Regions from separate parts of the Sphingopyxis sp. BE235 genome, predicted to be linked through region 2. Evidence: riboswitches for the same ligand, from Rfam matches in the RefSeq annotation. Region 2 holds a riboswitch; each other region holds the start of a gene.
The links. A riboswitch is a leader RNA that binds a small molecule or an ion and turns the genes downstream of it on or off. The one in region 2 is predicted to bind cobalamin.

Region 1 (3,956 bases), 120 kb from region 2:
GCCGGCGACTTGTCGCGGGGGCCAAGCGGGGTTAGGCGCAGATACGTGAGTCCCGACACGCCACCCCCGCCCTCCGCGCTCGCGCCGTTCCGCTACCCGGCGTTTCGCGCGATCTGGATCGCGAACCTCGCGTCGAACATGGGGTCGATGATCCAGTCGGTCGCCGCCGCGTGGCTGATGACCGAACTCACCCAATCGCACCTGCTGATCGCGCTGGTACAGGCGGGCGCCACAATCCCGATCCTGCTGCTCGGTATCTTCGCGGGCGCGATCGCGGACAATTTCGACCGGCGGCGCGTGATGCTCGCGGCGCAAACGGGGATGCTCATCGTCTCGGCGGCGTTGACGCTGACGACCTATCTCGACGCGATCACGCCGCTGAGCCTGCTCTTCTTCACCCTCGCGGTCGGGTGCGGGACCGCGCTCAACGGCCCGGCGTGGCAGGCGTCGGTGCGGCTGCAGGTCGGGCCGAGGGACCTGCCGCAGGCGATCGCGCTCAACACCATCGCGTACAACCTTGCGCGCAGCGTCGGCCCGGCGCTCGGCGGCCTGCTGATCTCGATTGTCGGCACGGCCGCCGCCTTTGGGCTCAATGCGATCAGCTATATCGTGCTGATCGTCGTGCTGCTGCGCTGGCATCCCGAAACCACGCCGCGGCGCCGCACTTCGATGCTGACCGCGATCGCCGCGGGCATAAGTTTCTGCGCGCATTCGGACCCGGTACGCCGCGTGCTGATCCGCGGCTTCGCGTTCGGCTTTGGCGCCGCGGGGTTTCAGGCGCTGCTGCCCTCGCTCGTCCGCGACCGGTTGCACGGGACCGAGGTCATCTATGGGCTATGCCTTGCCGCCTTCGGCGCGGGGTCGATCTTCGGTGCGCTGTTGGTGAGTTCGGCGCGGCACCGCTGGGGCAGCGACCGGGTGGTGACCGCCGCCTCGCTGATCTTTGCCGCCGCGATGCTGCCGGTCGCGCTCACGACAGGCCTTCCATGGGTCATCGTTGCCGCCTTCGTCGCGGGCGGGGCGTGGGTGTCGACGCTGACGACGCTCAACGTCGCGATGCAACTCCGTTCGCCCGAGGAAATCCTCGGCCGCTGCCTGTCGATCTATCAGGCGGTAACCTTCGGCGCGATGGCGCTCGGCGCCTATGCGCTCGGGCTGATCGCCGATCTGGCGTCACTACCGGCCGCGATCCTGATTTCGGCCGGCTGGCTGATCCTCTCGGCGCTCGTGCTGCGCTTTGTCGCGCCGATGCCGCGGCGCGACGAAGGCAGGTTGTTGCCCTAGACGCGCGGCCTTCCATAACACGCATAGAGCGTCGGCAGCGCGAACAGGGTAAGCAGCCTCGGCGCGATGGGGTGGGCGCGGCGATGATCGTCGAACGGCAATAGGCATTGCGAAAAAGCGCGGCTCCTTTATGGGCTGCGCGGGCGGGGCTTGCCCCGCGCATGATCGCGTCGGTGCCCGAGAGGGCTTAAAATGGGAACGCGGTAACGGGGTTCGTCCTGAACCCCCGAAGCCGAGGCTGTCCCTGCAACTGTAAGCGGCGAGCGCGATGCACCGGTCCGAAACTTTCGGATCAGCCACTGGGGCCACCCTGGGAAGGCGTGCATCAAGCCCTGACCCGCGAGCCAGGAGACCTGCCGGCGTGGGTCGCTCAATGCCCTGGCCCAGGGAAAGGCCGCGGCACGGAGACATCCGTCGAGCGACGACCAAGCGGCTGGAGCCGCTTCGGTGCCGGAGGCGCAGGCATTACGCCGCTTGCGACGCCAGCACCGGTCGATCGCGCCCGCGCATCGGCAGGCTCCGCCTTCGTTGCCGGCGTGCGGGGGTCTTCCCATGAAAACGCGTACCGACGCCGAACACACGGCGAAGATGAAGAAAATCCAGGCCGCGCAGGCGAAGAAGGTCGCGACGAAAACCGTCGAAAAGGGCCTGATCATCGTCCACACCGGCCCCGGCAAGGGCAAGACGTCGGCCGCACTTGGCATGGCGGTGCGCGCGATCGGCCACGGCATGAAGGTCGGCGTCATCCAGTTCGTGAAGGGCGCGATGGCGACGGGCGAGAAAGCGGTGTTCGACCGCTTCCCGGACCTGATCGAGTTCAAGCCGATGGGCGAAGGCTTCACCTGGGACACGCAGGACCGCACGCGCGACATCGCGGTGGCGCGCGAAGCGTGGGACGAGGTCAAGCGGATGATCGCCGACCCAGGCTATGCGATGGTCATCGCCGACGAGCTCAATATCGTGCTGCGTTACGACTATCTGCCGGTCGATGAGGTTCTCGAAGCGCTCGCCGCCAAGCCGGAGATGACGCATGTCATTATCACCGGCCGCAATGCGCCGCAGGAGCTGATCGACGCCGCCGATCTGGTGACCGAAATGGCGCAGGTGAAGCATCCGTTCCGCGAACAGAATGTGAAGGCGCAGCGGGGGATCGAGTTCTGATGCGACGGCGCGGCATGCTGGCGCTTGCTGTGCTGTCAGGCGGCGCGGGTCTGTTGTGGGCTGCCTCCCCCGCCCAGCCCACAAAAGCCCCGGCGATTCCGCAGCGCATCGTGTCGATCAACCTGTGCGCCGATCAGCTCGTTCTCGCGCTCGCCGATCGGGAGCAGATCGCGGGGCTGACGAAGAATGCAACCGACATCGAAATGTCGGGCGAGGCGGCGAGGGCGCACGGCATCCCGCTGCTGAGCAATTCGGCCGAGCAGATATTGGCGATCGAGCCCGACCTGATCGTCGGCATGCCGGCGAGCCGCAGCGCGGCGCTGGCGGCGCTACCCAAGCATACCTATCCGCTACTCGACCTCGCCACCGCAAACACCGTCGATGAAATCTACACCTCGATCCGCGAAACCGCGGCGGCGGTCGGCCATCCCGAGCGCGGCACGGCGCTGATCGCGCGGATGGAGCGTGAGCTGGCGGGCCTGCCGAAGCCGGGGAAGGGCCGCGTCGCCGCCTATTACCAGCGGCGCGGTTATATGACCGGGACGGGCACGCTGATCGACGAGCTGATGACGCGCGTCGGCCTCGTCAACCTCGCGGGCAAGCTCGGCAAGCCGCCGCTCTCGCAGCTCAGCCTCGAAGAGATGGTCGCGGCGGAACCCGACTTCCTGATCGTCGAAAGCGCGACCGACAAGGTGACTGACCAGGGGAGTGAAATGCTGCATCATCCGGCGCTCAAGGACATTCCGCGCATCAGCGTCCCGCAGGCGTGGACGGTGTGCGGCAGTCCCGCCTACACGCAGGCAGCGCGCAGCATGGCGGCGCAGATCGCGCACATCGATGGGGGCCGTTCATGACCCGCCTCGCCCTCCCCCGCTGGTCGCTGATCGCCGCCTTGTCGGCGCTGGCATTGGTGTCGGCGGTCGCATCGCTGCTGTTCGGCGCGGTCGACCTGTCGGTCACGCGCCTGCTAGCGGCCGCGACCGGCGACGGCGACAAGGTCGCGAGCGTCATCCTGTTCGATCTCCGCCTACCGCGCACGTTGCTCGCGATTGCCGTTGGCGCGATGCTCGGGCTCGCGGGCGCGGCATTGCAAGGCTATCTGCGCAATCCGCTCGCCGAGCCGTCGGTGCTCGGCACGTCGAACGCGGCAGCGCTTGGTGGTGTCGCCGCGATCTATTTCGGGCTGGCCGACATCCATCCGATCGTGCTGCCCTTGCTCGCCACGGGAGGCGCGCTCCTCTCGCTCGCTTTGCTCTTCATCCTTTCGGGCAAGGCCGAAAGCCCGCTGACGTTGATCCTCGCTGGCATCGCGGTGGGAACGCTGGCGGTGGCGGGGACCAGCTTGGCGTTGAACCTGTCGCCGAACCCGTTCGCTGCGATGGAGATCATGACGTGGCTGCTCGGCAGCCTCGAGAACCGGTCGTTCGACCATGTATGGATCGCGCTGCCGTGCATCGCGATCGGCACCGCGATGCTGCTGTGGAACGGGCGCGCGCTCGATGCGCTGACGC
Region 2 (3,956 bases):
TGTTCGGCGACGAGGATTATGCGCGCACGCTCGACGCGGACGAGGAAGAAGCGTGGGAGGCCGCGCATGCCGAACTCGTCGAACCGCTGCGCCGCGCCGGCGAAGCCGCCCGCTGCGCCTTCTTCGCCCTCCCCGCCCCCGCGAACGACCCGGCGCCCGCCCGTGCGAGCGGCAAACAGGCCACCGGATAGGCTGCGCGTCCTCGCCGCGGCAAGACAGACGGGCCAGTGCATCGCAATGTTAGGCAGATCGTTACCCCGGACGGATAGGAACCGGCCATGGCCGCGCGAAACACCTCACTCGAACGCGAATTGCAGGGCTTCGCCGCCTGTTTTCGCGCCCAGAGCGGACACCTCATCTTCTCGACCTCGCCGGGCGGCGAAGGACGCGTGGTGTCCGAGGACGAAGCCGTCGGGTTCTGGAGCGACTATGCCGCGCTCGCCCACCGGCACGCACGCCGCTTCGGTCATTCGGTCTGGGCCTCGGTCGTGTTGCTGATCCTGTTCGGGACCCTTGGCGTCAAATATAAAGCGCCGCTGTTCATCGGGCTCGCGTTGCTCTCGATGTTCGGCTGGTGGTTCACCGCGATCGCGCAGCGCATCATCCGCGCCCGCTTCAAATATCGGGTGTGGGAAGCGGTCGCGCATCACACCCCGTTGCGCACGCTCACGCGCCACGAAAAGATCGCACGCGGCTTTGCGCTCAGCGTGCGGCAATGGCTCGGGCTTGGCGCGGCCCTTATCGTCTATGGCACCCTGGGCGCCCCGCCGAGCGCGCTGCCGCTCGTCTGGCGCGACCTGCAGATGGTGGCGATCGGGGTGCTGATATACGGCTCGATTGTCGGCCTGCTCGCTTATGGCGCCTTCCGGCTCGTCCGGCGGCTCCGCGGGCGCGGCTGAGGTGGCGGTGGCGAGCGGCTCGCCCCGCGCCTCAGTCGACGACCCAATAGCCGGCCGCGCCGCCCGGCTCATACCCGCGGCGGCAGATCAGTTCGCCCTCGCTCGTGAGCTCGGCCCACGCGCCAATCGGCTCGCGCTCCATCATCACGAGCGCCGCCGCGACATCTTCGGCCTCGAACGCGACACGCTTTTCCATTCCGAACCAGGCATCCTGGTATCGCAGGACAAAGGTCGTCAGCGCGGGCCTGTCGGCTTGTATTTCTGGACGCGGCAGACAGTCGCATTCGCCGTCGTTGGAGCCGCTGGGGTTTTGCTGGGGGAGCTTCATTGGGGGAGAGCCTTCGGTGGGGGAAACGAAGGGGGCAGTCCCGACGGCTGGCCCAGCCGTGACCGCCGCCGGGGGCGAAATATTGGGTCGGCGATGCGTCTCCTGCGTCACACGGACATACGGACGGCACCACGAAGGGCGGCGCACGACCTCGAAAATATACGGCATATCATTGTCATACTGCCCAGTATCATCAGCGGTCCGTTCGACGGGTCGCCATTTCGAATCGACAAACGACTTGACGATGGCATGGCGCGCCGGGCCGGGGCGCCGCCCGATCCGTGCCCCGGAAATATCATATAAAGAATTCTTTATATGTGTGTTGACAGAGCCCGCCGTTTCGTTATGTTTCAACCTGTCGAGGTTCTCCGCGCCCGTTGCACGGCGTGGAGCTAAGACGGGAAGCCGGTGCAAAACCGGCGCTGCCCCCGCAACTGTAAGCGGTGAGCGATGGTCGCTATGTGTCACTGGTTCGCAAGGAACCGGGAAGGCCAGACCGCCGCGTCGATCCGTGAGCCAGGAGACCTGCCTCGTCAGATACGTCCTCCGGCGGGGTGTCCGGTCAGGCCGCATGCATGGCTGCGCCCGACCCTTGCTTTGCGGGCGCAGACGCGTGCCTGCTCGTCTGCCCGGCGCCTTGCCCCTTGCAAGGTGCTTGAAGAAATGACTGTCAGCGTCGCCACCCTCGGCTTCCCCCGCATCGGCCTTCGCCGCGAGCTCAAATTCGCGCTCGAAAGCTATTGGGCGGGCAAATCAACCCTCGCCGAATTGCAGACCGCCGCATCGGGCCTCCGCGCCCTCAATTGGACGCGGCAAAAGGCACTCGGCGCCGACATCCTGCCGTCGAACGACTTCTCGCTCTACGACCATGTCCTCGACACCAGCGCGCTGATCGGCGCGGTCCCGCCGCGTTATGACTGGGACGGCGAGATCGTCGACCCCGACCTTTATTTCGCAATGGCACGCGGCGCGCAGGGGCCGTCCGCCTGCGGCCACAGCCACGACACCACCGCGCAGGAAATGACCAAATGGTTCGACACCAACTATCATTTCATGGTCCCCGAACTCACCGCGGGTCAGACATTCAAGATCGCCTCGACCAAGATCTTCGGCGAATTTGAGGAAGCGAAGGCGCTCGGCTATCAGACCCGCCCCGTCCTCCTCGGCCCCGTCTCCTATCTGATGCTCGCCAAGGGCAAGGCAGTCGAACCGCTCGCGCTGCTGCCTGGGCTCCTCGACACCTACGCCGAAATCCTGTCGCGCCTCGCCAAGGCCGGCGCCGAGTGGGTCCAGATCGACGAACCCTGCCTCGTCCTCGACCTCAGCGCGGAGCAACGCACCGCGTTCGAGCGCGCCTACGCCCGCCTCGCCACCCGCGGGCCGAAGCTGATGCTCACCACCTATTTTGGCGGTCTGGGCGACAATCTGGGTCTCGTCGCCGACCTTCCCGTCCACGGCCTCCACCTCGACCTCGTCCGCGCGCCGGGCCAGCTCGAACCCGCGCTCGCAAAGCTCCAGCCGCACGTCCTCCTCTCGCTCGGCGTCGTCGACGGCCGCAACATCTGGCGCGCCAACCTCCCCGACCTCTACTGGCGGCTCAAGGAGCTCGCCGGCAAACGCGACCTCATCCTCGCTCCGTCCTGCTCGCTCCTCCACGTCCCCGTCGACCTCGTGCTCGAAACGTCGCTCGACCCCGAAATCGCGCAGTGGCTCGCCTTCGCGGCGCAAAAGATCGAAGAGCTTGCCGCGCTCGCCAAGGCGCTGAACGAAGGCGAGGACGCGAGCTTCGCCGCCTTCTCGGCCTCGCGCATCGCCGCGGTCGCACGCCAGACCTCGCCGAAAATCCACAACCCCGCGGTCGCAAAGCGCCTTGCGGCCCTCGATGACAGCGCCACCAACCGCGCCTCTCCCTTCGCTGCGCGCCGCGACGCCCAGCAAAAGCGCCTCGCCCTCCCCGCCTACCCCACCACGACGATCGGCAGCTTCCCGCAGACCCCCGAGGTCCGCAAAGCCCGCGCCGCGCATATCAAGGGCGAGATCGACGATGCCGCCTACGACCGGTATCTGCGCGTCGAAACGCGCGCGGCGGTCAAATGGCAGGAGGAAATCGGCCTCGACGTCCTCGTCCACGGCGAGTTCGAACGTAACGACATGGTGCAATATTTCGGCGAGCAGCTCGCGGGCTTCGCCTTCACCCGCGCCGGCTGGGTGCAAAGCTATGGCTCGCGCTGCGTCCGCCCGCCGATCCTCTACGGCGACGTCTCGCGCCCCGCACCGATGACGGTCGACTGGTGGCGCTATGCGCAGGACCAGACCGACCGGCCGATGAAAGGCATGCTCACCGGCCCCGTCACCATCCTCAACTGGTCGTTCGTCCGCGACGACCAGCCGCGCGAGACGAGCTGCCGCCAGATCGCGCTCGCGATCCGCGACGAGGTGCAGGATCTCGAGGCGGCCGGCGCCGCGATCATCCAGATCGACGAAGCCGCGCTGCGCGAAGGCCTCCCCCTTCGCCGCAGCGAATGGCAGCATTATCTCGACTGGGCGGTCGAAAGCTTCCGCATCACCGCCAGCGGCGTCCGCGACGACACGCAGATCCACACGCATATGTGCTATTCGGAGTTCAACGACATCATCCGCGCGATCGGCGCGATGGACGCCGACGTCATCTCGATCGAGACCGCGCGGTCGCAGATGGAGCTGCTCGACGCCTTCGCCACCTACGCCTA
Region 3 (3,956 bases), on a different contig from region 2:
ATAGCTCGCCGAGGCGTTGGCGGTGTTGCGCGGGCGGCGCGGCAGCCATTTGCCGAAATTGGCGGTGCCTTCGGAGCGGTCCTCGGCGACGATCCAGCTGGCATTACCGTCGAGCGTCAGCCCGCCGAGCGTCAGCGCCGCGGACGCCTCGACGCCATGCGCTTCGCTGCGCGCGACATTCAGATAATAGCCGAAGCGCGGGGTCGCCGGGCTGCTGCCGGGCACCGTGCAGAGCGGATCGGTCGAGGTCGGAAAGCTGCAGCTGTTGAAGATGATCTGGTTCGTCGTCGTGCGGTGGAACCAGCTCGCGCCGACGACGAGCTTGCGGTCGAACAGATGCTGCTCGATGCCGGCTTCCCAGCCATGCGCTTCTTCGGGGTCGAGCCCGACATTCCCATATTCACTGAACAGCTGATAAAGCGACGGCGCCTTGAAGCCTTCGCCATAGCTGGCGCGCAGCACGGTGCCGGTGGCGAGACGCCAGACGCCGCCCGCCGCGAACAAGGTTTGCCCGCCGTAGCGGTCGTGATCGTCATAGCGGACGCCGCCGTTGAGCGTCAGGCCGTCGATCGGCTCGATGCTCAATTGACCATAAGCGCTCGTGAGTTCGGCCTTGCCGCGCACGAACGCCGGAAGCGGGGTCGCCAGCGATGCCGAGGGCGAACGGCTGCGGAAGTCCGAGCGTTCATTCTCGACCCCGAAGATCGCGGTGATGCGATCGGTAAAATCGAAGCTGCCCTGATATTCCCAGCGCTTGTTCTGGCCGTCGGCCTCGAAGCTCTGCGGACGCGCGCGGTCGGGATTGAAATTATCGCGGTTGGTGTCGGTATAGGCAAAAGCGACGCGGTTGCGGAACCGCCCGTCGACGAGGTCGAAATTGAGCCCCGCATAGCCGACGAATTCCTTGTTGAGCCCATAGTCGTTGCTGTCGGTATTGAAGCCGTCGAATTCGACGCGGCCGCTCGAATAATAGCCGCGGACCTCGGCGCTGACATTGTCGGCGAGCGCCAGTTCGGCGCGGCCCGAAAGATTAGTGTTGCGATAGCCGTCGCGCTCGACCCCGCCGAACGCCTTGGCGTGCGACGAAATGCCGTCGGTGGTGAAGCGCTGGCCGCCGAGGCGCCAGGCGAGCGGGCCGGTACGGCCGCCGATCGCCGCGCGCGCGCTCACCGTCTCGCGCGACCCGGCCTCGAGGTCGAAGCTGCCTTCGAGAGATTTTTCGGGCGAGGCGGTGACGATGTTGACAACCCCGCCGATCGCCTGGCTGCCCCACAGGATCGACTGCGGGCCGCGCAGCACCTCGATCCGGTCGATATCGCCGACGAGCAGGTTGGCGAAGTTGAAGCCGCCGCCGGTCGACGACGGATCGTTGAGCTTCACCCCATCGATCACGACGACGGTGTGCTCCGATTCGGCGCCGCGGATGCGCAGCGAGGTCGAGGTGCCGTAGCCGCCGTTGCGCGCAATGCTGATGCCGGGCGTGCGGAGCAGCAGCTCGGTGACGCCGATATCCTGCGCGCGGTCGATCGCTTCCTTGTCGAGCACGGCGATCGACGACGGCACTTCGTCGAGCGTCAGCGGCGTGCGCGTCGCGGTGACGATGATGCTGTCGCCGTCGGCGGCGACGGCGTGCGCGGTCGACGCTTCGTCGGCGAACGCAGCGGAGGATGCCGCAACGGCGGCGAGGCAGATCGAACTTCGGAAAAACACTTTAAACACAGGATAACCCCTCGACAATGCCGCTCACGAACACGGTCGATGCGGTTGTCCCGGGGACACACGACATCGCCCGCGCCCATGCGCGGCCAAGCTTGTCGTCATGCGGGTTCACCCCCGTCCGCCCGGCACACCCTGTCCGCGCGAAAGACGACGGCGACGGGCAGGTCTCCTGGCTTGCGGGTCAGCGCCGGTCGGCCGCCTTCTCGGGACCGAAATCCCAATGGCAAGTGGCCGATGGCTCGCCGCGTACAGTTGCAGGGGCAGCCGGGGTTTTCCCGTTCCCTCTTAGTCCCCGTCGCCGGGGAACCTGTCGCTTGCCGCGGCCGTTAGCCCCTTTTTCGGGCCGCGGTCAATTGCTGCGATGCAGCAGGGGGCGATCAGAACAGCCCGGGCAGTTCGCGCTGCGCCGCGCTCGGCCGCTCGGGGGTCAGCATTTCGGGCTCGGCGAGCACGCGCGCGCTCCGGCTCCGCGCCGCCGCCCCCGCGCTGGCGTCGGCGATCCGCGTGGTACAGGCGGTGCCCGACAGGAAGCCGATCGCGGCGCGGATCGATGCCTCGCGCGGGTCGCCGAGCGGGACGGTCAGATCGTCGCTCGCAGCGCAGCTGTTCGTGATTTTCGGAGCGAGGCCGTCATAATAGTCGCCCGCGCCGGCCGAATTGGCCGTCGCAAAGGCGACGACGCGCATGCGGTCGTCGCATTCGGCCTTGTCGAGCGCGATCTGGCCGACCGGCTTGCCATAGGTGTTGCCGCCGACCAGCGTCATATTGGTGCCGAGATAGGGCAGCATCGAATTGATCACGAGTTCGCTCGCCGATGCGGTCGACGCGGTGCCGATAAAGGCGATGCGCGTCGGCGCGATCGACTGGCTTACCGGCGCAAAGCGGTGCTCGTCATTCTCTGCGGATTTGTTCGGACGAAAACGGGTCTGCGAGAAGAGTTGCCCGGCGCGATTTGCGCCCATCAGGTCGCCCATCAGATTGGCCGTCGAAACGAGGCCGCCGCCATTGTAACGGAAATCGATGATGATGTCGGTCACGCCGCGCGCGCCGAAATCGGCGAAGGCCGCCTTCAACTGGTCGTCCGCCGACGAGATGAAGGTGCGCAGGTTCAGATAGCCGTAGCTGCGGCCGCCCTCGTTGATGATCTTTGCGCCATAGCGGTCCGAAACCGGATCGAGCGAATAATCGGCTTTGGCAACGGTGACGTCGCGCGTGCCGGCCGCGTCGGTGATGCGCAGCACGCGGCTGACCCCGGGGTCGTTAGGGCCGAGTGCATTGGTGAGGCCCGCGGTTCCTTCGGCGGCGACGATGCTCGCCACGCTACGCAAATTTCCGCTGTTCGTGCCGATGGCGACGATCGCGGTGCCGCGGTCGATCCCGGCAGCAAAAGCCGGCGCGCCCTCATAGGCTTCCGCGATGAGGATGCGCTGACCCGCCGCATCATAGGTCATGCGGACGCCAAACCCCGCGCTCGACCCACTGGCGTAGAAGGCGTTCTCCTCGGCGATCGAGGTGATGTAGGTAAAGAAACGATCCTTGTTCAGCGCGCGCGCCGGGGCGACGAGCGCGTCGATATAGGATTCGACATTGCTATGGCTCGCCGCGCTGACGTTCGCGACGTCGCTGGGGAACAGATACCATTCGTCGATCACCGCTTTCGCAAAAGCCTGGCGCGACGCCAGCGCGCAAGTGGCGGTCGGGGTCGGGGTCGGGGTAGGGGTTGGCGTTGGGGTGACCGTGACGGCGCCGCCGCTTCCGGGGGTGCTCGAACCACCCCCGCCGCCGCACGATGCCAGCATCAGCGCGGCGAGCGTCACAGCCGCGACCGACTGCCCCGACTTGGCCATCAAAATTCTCCCCCGGATCGACCCATTACACTGTTTATTCCGCGTCCTTGCTCCGGCCCTTGAAGCCTTGGGCGATGACATAGAGCTCGGGCGACCCCTTGCGGCTCGCCGGCGGTTTGGCGTGCTTTACCGTTGTGAAGTGACGTTTTAGTAGAGTCAGCAGCGTGTGATCCGCCCCGCCCGCGAACACCTTGGCCACAAACGCGCCGCCGGGCAGCAGATTCTGCACCGCGAAATCGGCGGCGGTTTCGGCAAGGCCGATCGTGCGCAGATGGTCAGTCTGTTGATGGCCGACGGTGTTCGCCGCCATGTCCGAAATGACGAGGTCGGGGGCGCTGCCGAGCGCCGCGATCAGCGCGCCCGGCGCCGCATCGTCCATGAAATCCATTT

Region 1: linked by a shared signal. The riboswitch ahead of cobO (cob(I)yrinic acid a,c-diamide adenosyltransferase) and the one ahead of metE (5-methyltetrahydropteroyltriglutamate--homocysteine S-methyltransferase) in region 2 are both predicted to bind cobalamin.
Region 3: linked by a shared signal. The riboswitch ahead of J2X38_RS01740 (TonB-dependent receptor domain-containing protein) and the one ahead of metE (5-methyltetrahydropteroyltriglutamate--homocysteine S-methyltransferase) in region 2 are both predicted to bind cobalamin.

What each region holds. Positions count from the first base shown of each region.
Region 1 is NZ_JAVDWC010000005.1:220,777-224,732, forward strand. It holds gene J2X38_RS19540 (MFS transporter) at 46-1,284, shown strand; cobalamin riboswitch at 1,439-1,660, shown strand; gene cobO (cob(I)yrinic acid a,c-diamide adenosyltransferase) at 1,837-2,445, shown strand; gene J2X38_RS19550 (ABC transporter substrate-binding protein) at 2,445-3,299, shown strand; gene J2X38_RS19555 (iron ABC transporter permease) at 3,296-3,956, shown strand, end outside.
Region 2 is NZ_JAVDWC010000005.1:103,757-107,712, forward strand. It holds gene J2X38_RS18965 (hypothetical protein) at 1-191, shown strand, start outside; gene J2X38_RS18970 (hypothetical protein) at 279-899, shown strand; gene J2X38_RS18975 (hypothetical protein) at 931-1,095, opposite strand; cobalamin riboswitch at 1,572-1,775, shown strand; gene metE (5-methyltetrahydropteroyltriglutamate--homocysteine S-methyltransferase) at 1,891-3,956, shown strand, end outside.
Region 3 is NZ_JAVDWC010000001.1:364,652-368,607, forward strand. It holds gene J2X38_RS01740 (TonB-dependent receptor domain-containing protein) at 1-1,719, opposite strand, end outside; cobalamin riboswitch at 1,861-2,045, opposite strand; gene J2X38_RS01745 (S41 family peptidase) at 2,097-3,566, opposite strand; gene J2X38_RS01750 (RlmE family RNA methyltransferase) at 3,601-3,956, opposite strand, start outside.